Regions from separate parts of the Viridibacillus sp. FSL E2-0187 genome, predicted to be linked through region 2. Evidence: riboswitches for the same ligand, from Rfam matches in the RefSeq annotation. Region 2 holds a riboswitch; the other holds the start of a gene.
What was found. A riboswitch is a leader RNA that binds a small molecule or an ion and turns the genes downstream of it on or off. The one in region 2 is predicted to bind thiamine pyrophosphate.
Positions count from the first base shown of each region.

Region 1: it holds a riboswitch for thiamine pyrophosphate, as region 2 does, so the genes downstream of both, thiT (energy-coupled thiamine transporter ThiT) here and tenA (thiaminase II) in region 2, are expected to answer to the same signal.

Region 1 covers NZ_JBBOVG010000001.1:139,077-143,788, reverse strand. The annotation lists gene map (type I methionyl aminopeptidase) at 1-698, opposite strand, end outside; gene thiT (energy-coupled thiamine transporter ThiT) at 904-1,464, opposite strand; TPP riboswitch at 1,596-1,701, opposite strand; gene MHH85_RS00560 (M20 family metallopeptidase) at 1,849-2,919, shown strand; gene MHH85_RS00555 (hypothetical protein) at 3,034-3,303, shown strand; gene MHH85_RS00550 (hypothetical protein) at 3,362-3,502, shown strand; gene MHH85_RS00545 (aminopeptidase) at 3,792-4,712, opposite strand, start outside.
Region 2 covers NZ_JBBOVG010000002.1:392,637-397,348, reverse strand. The annotation lists gene MHH85_RS21185 (MATE family efflux transporter) at 1-1,080, opposite strand, end outside; TPP riboswitch at 1,249-1,353, shown strand; gene tenA (thiaminase II) at 1,450-2,139, shown strand; gene thiM (hydroxyethylthiazole kinase) at 2,139-2,948, shown strand; gene thiD (bifunctional hydroxymethylpyrimidine kinase/phosphomethylpyrimidine kinase) at 2,945-3,778, shown strand; gene thiE (thiamine phosphate synthase) at 3,771-4,424, shown strand; gene thiW (energy coupling factor transporter S component ThiW) at 4,421-4,712, shown strand, end outside.

The DNA.
Region 1 (4,712 bases), on a different contig from region 2:
TCATATTGAGCAACTAGTGATTTGTCAGGCGTTATAAATGTCCAACCATCACCTGATTCAACAATATGTTCTGCTTTTTGAGAGATGAACGGTTCAACAGCTAAAACCATACCTTCTTTTAAAATTGTGCGATCCCATGCATCAAAATAATTTAATACATGTTGTGGATCTTCATGAAGTGAACGGCCAATGCCATGACCTGTTAAGTTCATAATAACCGCTAGACCGTTAGCTTTTGCTTCACGTTCAACCGCTTTACCAATTTGGTTTAAACGAGCACCTGGTTTTACTTTTGTCATCGCACGATCAAATGCACTTTCTGCAACTTGACAAAGTTTATCGATTTCTGGGTAAGATCCATCACCAACAACAAATGACACACCAGTATCTGCAAAATAGCCATCAACATGACCAGAAACGTCGATATTAATAAGGTCTCCCTCTTTTAGAGTAAGGTTTCCTGGAATGCCGTGTGCAACTTGTTCGTTCACACTTATGCATGTATATCCTGGGAAATCATATTCACTTTTAGGTCCTGAAACGGCTCCATTTTCTTCAAATAAACGGCCACCAATTTCATCTAATTCTTTAGTTGTAATTCCTGGTTTTGTTGCTGCCTTCATCGCTTCACGAATTTGGGCCATTACACGTCCAGCTTTTTTTAATCCTGCAATATCCTCTTGAGTTATAGCTATCATTTTATACGATCCCTTCTTCTCATATGTCTACTCTCTACTATAACACTTTTTTTGCGAAATGAAGAACATGAAAACTGAGTATCTTGCTATTTCAAATGTCTATATATTTAGAATAATTTTGTTTAGCTCTTATATTAAACATATGAAATTACGTTACTGAAAGTGCTAAAAGAGGATTCCAATTTTAAGGAATTCTCTTTTTTTATCAATTTTGTTGTTGTAATAAACGAGGTGCTGATGTAAATAAAAGTACAGCTACAACTGCTGTTAGTATAGTAGCTGGCAACATATACGTACCATTATAAATTATAGAATACAAATATACATTTTGATTACCTGCATATTCGCTAAAGAAGACAATTCCTGCTGTAGTATGAGCAATGTATCTCAGCAAACCACCAAGTGTTGTACCTAGCACAATATACAAAGTCATTGCTTTTTTGTTTAATTGCTTACTTGCAGTAAACACTAGATGCCTCACAACTCCAGCAAGTCCTACCACAGTAAATGCTATAAAGTAATCGATAAATCCTTGAAGCGGTGTAAAAATTGAAGCGCCCATCGCCACTTGCAATAATCCAATTAAAAAACCGGTAATCAAACCACCTGATACACCCCATCGGAATGCCATTAATACAATTGGTACCATAACGAGGCTAATAGAGCCGCCTTGAGCCCACAGTTTAAATGACAGCTGATCTAAAATTAGACCGATTGCGGAAAAAATTGCAATCTCAATTAAAAACAACAATTTCTTTTTATCCAAAATAAATATCCTCCCGTAGTTCTGATGTAGAACACACAAGACCTAAACGTATCCCTTTTGTAATGGGCTCTAGATAGTAAAACTTAGAAATAAAAAACCGACATCAGGACAGGTCCTGACATCGGTTATATGTCGGTTTCTATCCACATTCCTACGCAAGCATTAACTTACAGGTTCAAAGGGTTAGAACTTTGGGTTCACTCTCAGCCGACCATTTCGGCTCCCCTTGTGGTAAATACATCATTTAATTGTAATTGTAGAACACCCCTATTGTACTCAAACAATTCTTTTATTTCAATAGATTACTCTGAATTGAATGAGAGATCTCTTTCAAAAATGTATATAATAAATAAAATGGAATTTAATGAAAGGGATGACAATTAAATGATTGATTTACTAAAAAAATTAATTACATACAAAAGTGATACTCCTACTGGAGCAAATGAAGCTTTACAATTTTGTGCTCAATGGCTTGAGCAACAAGGTATAGATGTTAACCTATATCAAAATAACGGACTTGATATTTTAACAGCTGAAATTGGACAAGGCGCAGATTGTCTTATCTGGAATGGCCATGTCGATGTCGTTCCAGCTGCAATTGAACAATATACCCCCTTTGTAGATGGAGACCTTTTATACGGGCGTGGAGCTGCTGATATGAAGGCAGGAGTCGCGGCGATGATGTTCGGCTTTGTAGAGCTATCTAAATCAGCTGACAAGCTGCCTAGACGCCTTCAACTTCATCTGGTGACAGATGAAGAAACTGGTGGTGAGAATACATCAGGATGGCTTGCTCGTAATGGGTTTAATGGTCAATTTGTTATTTGTGGTGAACCTACGCAACTGCAAATTGGTTTACAAGCAAAAGGTATTCTTCAATTCGAAATTCAATTCAAGGGTAAAGCATCACATGGTAGTCGTCCTTGGGAGGGGCTAAATGCTGTTTTACAAGCCATGCATTTCCACTCAAAACTGTTAGAATCACCAATAACAAATGCTCATAATACATTTTATGATTCTCCATCGATTAATTTGGCTACAATACAAGCAGGTGAACGTTTTAATGTCGTTCCAGATCAGTGCAATGTACGCTATGATATCCGATACGTTCCAGGTCAATCAGTAGACTTTATTCTACATGACATTCAAAAAATTCTAGATGCAGAAAAAATCCAAGCTGAAATCATTATTCACAGTATTGCTCCTGCAGTTACAACAAGTGCTGACGATCCATTTGTTTTATCATTATTAAAAACAACTGCTGCAGTTTGCGACAAGCAAGCCACACTATTTGGACAACATGGATCTGCAGATACTCGATTTTATGCTGCAGATGGCGTAGGAGCCATTGAGTTCGGCCCAACTGGAGCAGATTGGCATGGTCCCGCTGAATATGTCAGCATTTCATCTGTATACCTTTACGCAAATATAATAAAAGCACATGCATTGGGTTGAATCTTTTTGGGAGTTCTAGCGTAGATAATAATATGAATGGAGGTGCTTGGACTGGATAACAATCGAGTAATGTCGGCATTATGTTACTTTAGTATATTTTTTGCAGGATTTATTTTGCCAATAATTGTTTATTTTATCAGTGCTGATTCGAGTGTAAAAAACCATGCGAAACGAGCATTCATATCACATCTTTTACTCATTATCCCATCCATTATCGGTTTCATTATTTTCTTTATCGTTTTTGGAGTTTATGGCAGTGGTTCTGATAACTTTATAAGTACAGGGCCTATTTTAATTATCTCGTTTATCATTTTAGAAATCCTACTATCTGTAGCAGTGATCATTTGGAATATCATTCAAGGTGTTCGTGTACTACGCGTTTAAGATGCAGCATCTATGGGAATAAATTATTATTAGCTTATAAGAAATGGAGTGCTACTAAATGAAGGTAAGAAACGTAGTAAAAACTGCTATTAAATTAGCGCCAATTATTTATCCGATTGTTATTAAAGTTATTGATTCTCGTAAAGCAAAATCAAAATCACAAGCACAACAAACTCCCACAACAAGATATAAACCATAGTATTAATTGCTCTTATGCGGATAAATCCAAGCATAGGGGTTTTTTTTATGGCATTGTGATTATTGCTTTAACTCTTGGATTTGTTGCACTGACTGAGATGATTGTTGCGCTAACTGAGATGATTGTTGCACTGACTGAGATGTTTGTTGCGCTAACTCACCTGTTTGTTATTTAGCAGAATATTCATGTCCTCCCCTATTCCAAATTACAGCTAAACATCCCCCACTTTACAACAAAAAAAATGGTACGCCCATCAAGGAGGCGTACCAGTTTTAACTCATTTATTTATTTAAAATGCCCAACTACCATTGCGGAAGATTGGTTCTACTGTACCATCTGCTAAAACACCGTCGATATTCATGTCGGCACTACCAATCATGAAATCTTCATGTGTAATAGAAGTATTAATACCGTGCTCTTCTAATTGTTCGGGAGATAGCGCACTACCACCTTCGTAGCATGTTGGATATGCTTCACCAATAGCTAAATGATTCGAAGCATTTTCATCAAATAATGTATTGTAATAAAGAATATTTGATGCAGAGATTGGCGATTCATGTGGCACTAATGCTACTTCACCAAGATATTTTGAACCTTCATCAGCTTTGATCAATTCTTGTAATAGATCATTGCCCACGCCAGCTTCAGCTTTAACGATTTTGCCATCTTCAAATGTTAATTTGAAGTCATCAATGATATTGCCTTGGAAGACAAGAGGTTTTGTATTTGATACAGTTCCGTTTACTCCATATTTTGATGGCATTGTATATACTTCTTCCGTCGGCATATTAGCCACAAATGAAGTATTCTCAGGTGTTTTACTAGCACCCGTTTGCCAAATATGTTTGTCAGGCAACTCGATTGTTAAATCAGTTCCTGGTGCTGTGTAGTGAAGTTTTGCAAAGCGTTTTGCATTCAGAATTGCAGCACGAGTGTCTAGATTCTCTAAATGCCCTTGCCAGTTTTCAACAGCATTTCCCTCACCTATACGCACTGTTTTAAAAATTGCTTCCCATAAGGCTTCTACTTGCTTATCTGCTTCTACATTCGGGAATACTTTCGCTGCCCATTGCTTAGACGGAACGGCAATGATTGCCCATGCAACTTTATCATTCATAACAGCATTACGGTAATTCGCTAATGCTTTACCTGCTGCTTTTTGTTGTGCAGATAGCTTAGACACAGGGACACCCGATAATAAATCTGGATC
Region 2 (4,712 bases):
CACTGCCGCACCAATTTTTATAACCTCTGGATTATCAGTAAATAGACGCATCAATGGATAGCGGAAAATAACGACCACTGTGACCATCACTAATGTGAATATAATCGCCCATCTTATGCTAACCCATAACTGTTTATACGCTGCATCCTTTTCATTAGCTCCAACATATCGGCCAACCATAATAGCAGTTCCTGTACCAATTGCTATGGCAAATAAATAGGTGAACATTGAAATATTATAAGCATATTGCCGAGCTGCTAGTGATTCTGCACCTAAATACGTTACATAGTATAAGAAGACAATTTGGCAGCCTTGGTACATCACCTGCTCAAATGCAGATGGTAGCCCAATTTGTAAAATCTTACCGATGTATTCTTTTGATAACGACACGTAGTATTGCAATTTAATACGTACCTCTAGCGCTTGATACAATAGCCAAAAGAATACTAGTAGAGCTAAAACACGGCTGACGACCGATGAAATTGCCGCACCTTGTACTCCTAATTCAGGGAAGCCAAATTTACCGAAAATCAAAACATAGTTTCCTATTACGTGAAAAATATTCATTCCAAGTGATACATACATCGTCTGTTTAGTCCAACCATGCACACGAATAATCGCTGCTAACGAGTTGATGATTGCTTGTAGGAAAATAGCTCCCCCAACAATGAATAAATATTTACTAGCGTACTCAAGAACATCACCTTGTAAATTCATTGCAATCATAATATTTTTCGAGAAAATCACGAAAGCGACACTCATTATTAACCCAATAACTAAATTCAAGGAAACGGCTAGTGCTGAAATTTTAGCTGCTTCCAAATAACGCTTAGACCCTAAATATTGAGCAACAACAATCGATGCTCCGTTTCCTATTACTTCTAAAATTAATATTGCTATATGAATATATTGATTGGCCGCTCCTACTCCTGATACTGCATCATCAGACAATGCACTCAGCATAAATGTATCAGCAAGCCCCATTAACATAAATAAAAATACTTCTAAAAAAATCGGCCAAGTTAAATGAAATAAATTTAATTTCACTTCAGGCTCTTTCACAGTTGCTGTTGCCCCCATCTAAACACCTTGCTTCCCACTATAAAATTCAGACAATTTGTATCTTAACATAGAATTCGGCTCATTTCTATGACCTAATACCATTTATTACAATCTATTTACTTTGCTTAATTGCACCTTGCTAATTCCAATAATTATGTTATATTGATGTTGAAAACTAAATCGCTTTTTAACCACTAGGGGAGTCATTTAATTGGCTGAGACGCAGAATGCTGCGGACCCTTAGAACCTGATCTGGCTCATACCAGCGGAGGGAAGTGGCGCTATCAGTCTATTTTGTTTTATTGAAAATGATTGCTCGCCGCCTACTGACACAGATCAGGGGCGGCTTTTTGTTTTCAAAAACAAAAGAATTTGGGGTGCATAAAGATGACATTTTGTGAAGAAGTAAGACAAGAATGTAATGATTTATGGGAAGGTAGCTTTCAACATCCGTTTGTAAAATCATTAGCAGCAGGTACTTTGCCACTCGATATTTTTCAATATTACGTACAACAAGATGCTTATTATTTAACCCACTTTGCAAAGGTGCAAGCACTAGGAGCAGTAAAGGCAAATGATTTACATACTACACAACGTTTTGCCAAACATGCTGAATCTACATGTATCGCTGAGTTGTCACTTCATGAGCAATTTTTTACTATGTTAGAAATTACAGATGAAGAGCTTACGGCATTTGAGCCTGCACCGACAGCATATGAATATGTATCTCATATGTATCGTTCTGCAAACAATGGTGATTTAGCAGATACTCTTGCTGCAATACTTCCTTGCTACTGGCTTTACTATGAAATCGGTGAACGCCTAAAAGATTCAAAACCTAATCACCCTATTTATGATAAATGGATTCAAACATATGGTTCTGAGTGGTTCGGAGAATTAGTAGAAGAACAAATTAATCGCATGAATGAACTTGCCGAAGACTTACCTCCTGCACGTATTCAACAACTAAAAGAACATTTCCGTAAAAGTAGTTATTATGAATGGCATTTCTGGGAAATGGCATGGACGAAAGAACAATGGACAATTGGGTATTACGAAAAGGAGTTGACTAAATAATGGGTCAACAACATTTTCTTGAAAAGTTACGTGTCAAAAAACCGCTAGTCCACAATATTGCCAATATCGTTGTTGCCAATTTCCAAGCTAATGGTCTTCTCGCTCTAGGTGCTTCCCCTATGATGGCAGAGGGAATCGAGGAAGTAGCTGACATGGCTGCTCTAGCAGACTGTACAGTTCTTAACATCGGTACTCTTGATCAAGGAACTGTTTTATCCATCATTGAGGCCGGTAAAAGTGCCAACAAAAAAGGTATTCCCGTTGTTCTTGACCCAGTTGGCGTAGGTGCTAGTGAGTTTCGTAGGAACTCCGTGACAACCATTTTAAAGGAAGTCCAGGTGACGGCTATCCGCTGTAATGTAGGTGAACTTGCTACACTCGGTAATATCGAATGGCAATCAAGGGGAGCTGATGCTGGTGAAGGTCAAATAGATGTACAACTGACTGCTAAACAAGTTGCTAAACGGCTTAACTGTATTGTTGCAGTCACTGGTGTTGAGGATTCCGTAACCGATGGCCAAACGATAATTCAAATAGATGGTGGGCATGACTTAATGCCACTAATTACAGGCTCCGGGTGCTTGCTTAGCGCGGTGACGGGTGCATTTCTTGCTGTTTCTGAAGGCCATCATTTGCAAGCAACAGCTAATGCTCTCTCATTTTACAAACAAGTTGGAGAAAGGGCTGCAAAAACAGCCAATGCTCCGGGCACATTTGCAGTTGAAATGATTAACAGTTTATATTCTCTTACTTCAGAAGATTTACGTGACAATATTAAAATTGTAGAAAAAGAGGATATTCAAATATGACAAGTGTTGCTATGACAATCGCAGGTTCCGATAGTGGTGGTGGTGCAGGTATCCAAGCCGATTTAAAAACATTTCAAGAGCTTGGTGCATTTGGTACGTCTGCAATCACAGCAGTGACTTCACAAAATACACTAGGTGTTCACGACGTTTATGCCTTAGAAGTTAACAATGTAGTCAGCCAAATCAAAGCTGTCCTTGATGACTTTAAAGTAGGAGCTATTAAAACTGGGATGCTTTTTTCAGCAGAAATCATCCACGGAGTAGCTAAAACATTAAAAAGTTATGACCTTCCAATGCTCGTCATTGATCCAGTCATGATTGCAAAAGGCGGGGCATCACTTCTATTAAATGAAGCTGTTCACTCGATGAAAAATGAGCTACTACCACTCGCAACCATTATTACACCTAATATTCCTGAAGCTGAAGTACTCACAGGTTTAACAATTAGATCAGATAGTGATGTAGAGAATGCTGCAAACCAGCTAATTACAATGGGTGCTAAAGCCGTTGTCTTAAAAGGTGGGCACCGCGATACAAAAGATTATGCGGAGGATTTATTTTTATCAGCAAAAGGTGAACGATTCATTATGCGTTCTGAAAGAATCGACACGAAAGATACACACGGTACAGGCTGTACATTCTCAGCCGCTATTGCAGCTCGTTTGGCACAAGGTTTCACCGCTTCAGATGCAGTAATCGATGCGAAATATTTTATACAGGCCGCTATAGCGAATGGACTACAATTGGGCACTGGTCATGGCCCGACAAATCATTGGGCCTATCGTAAAATTTCAGAAAAGTCTCGAAAGGAAGTTATGATCATTGAATAGAGAACAACTTCAATTATATTTCATTATGGGGAGTCAAAATGTCGAAGAACACGACCCGCTCGTTGTTTTAGAAGAAGCTCTTCGTGGCGGCATTACCCTCTTTCAATTCAGAGAAAAGGGAGAAAATGCACTCACCGGGGAAGATAAATTAAATTTTGCTAAAGCATGCCAAGCCCTTTGTAAAAAATATCATATACCTTTCATTGTCAATGACGATGTAAACTTAGCAATCGCTCTAGATGCAGATGGTGTGCACGTCGGCCAAGATGACACTAGTGCTAATGCAGTACGAGAAAAGATTGGTCTAAATAAAATTCTAGGTGTTTCCACTCATTCATTAACAGAGGTGACTGCTGCAATAAATGCAGGTGCTGATTATGTTGGTATTGGACCAGTTTTCGCTACTACCTCCAAGCCAGATGCTAATTACCCTGCTGGTACAACTTTAATTGAACAAACGGCTGTTACTTATCCTTCCTTACCTATTGTTGGTATTGGTGGTATCACAATTGATAATTGTCAAACAGTTATCAAAGCAGGAGCAGATGGTGTTTCGCTCATCTCTGCTATCGCAACACATGAAGAACCATTTGTAGCCACACGACAATTACTACATGTCTTACAACAGGTGGCGAAAATTACATGACTTCACGCAAAACGGCAATAGCTATGTTTGTCACTATTGCCGTTGCAGGATCTGTTTTTGTATCATTTCCAGCAGGTATTGCACGTGCTTATCCTATTCAACATGCTGTAAATGTCCTAGCTGCTGTAATGCTAGGACCTGGCCCCGCTGTTCTAATTGCATTTTTTGCAGGACTTATTCGGCTAATAACCGGCACTGGTTCATTACTCGCATTTCCTGGTAGTATGATCGGAGCCTTTTTAGCAGGCATGCTCTACAAGCATTACGGTAAAGTATGGCTAGCGGCCG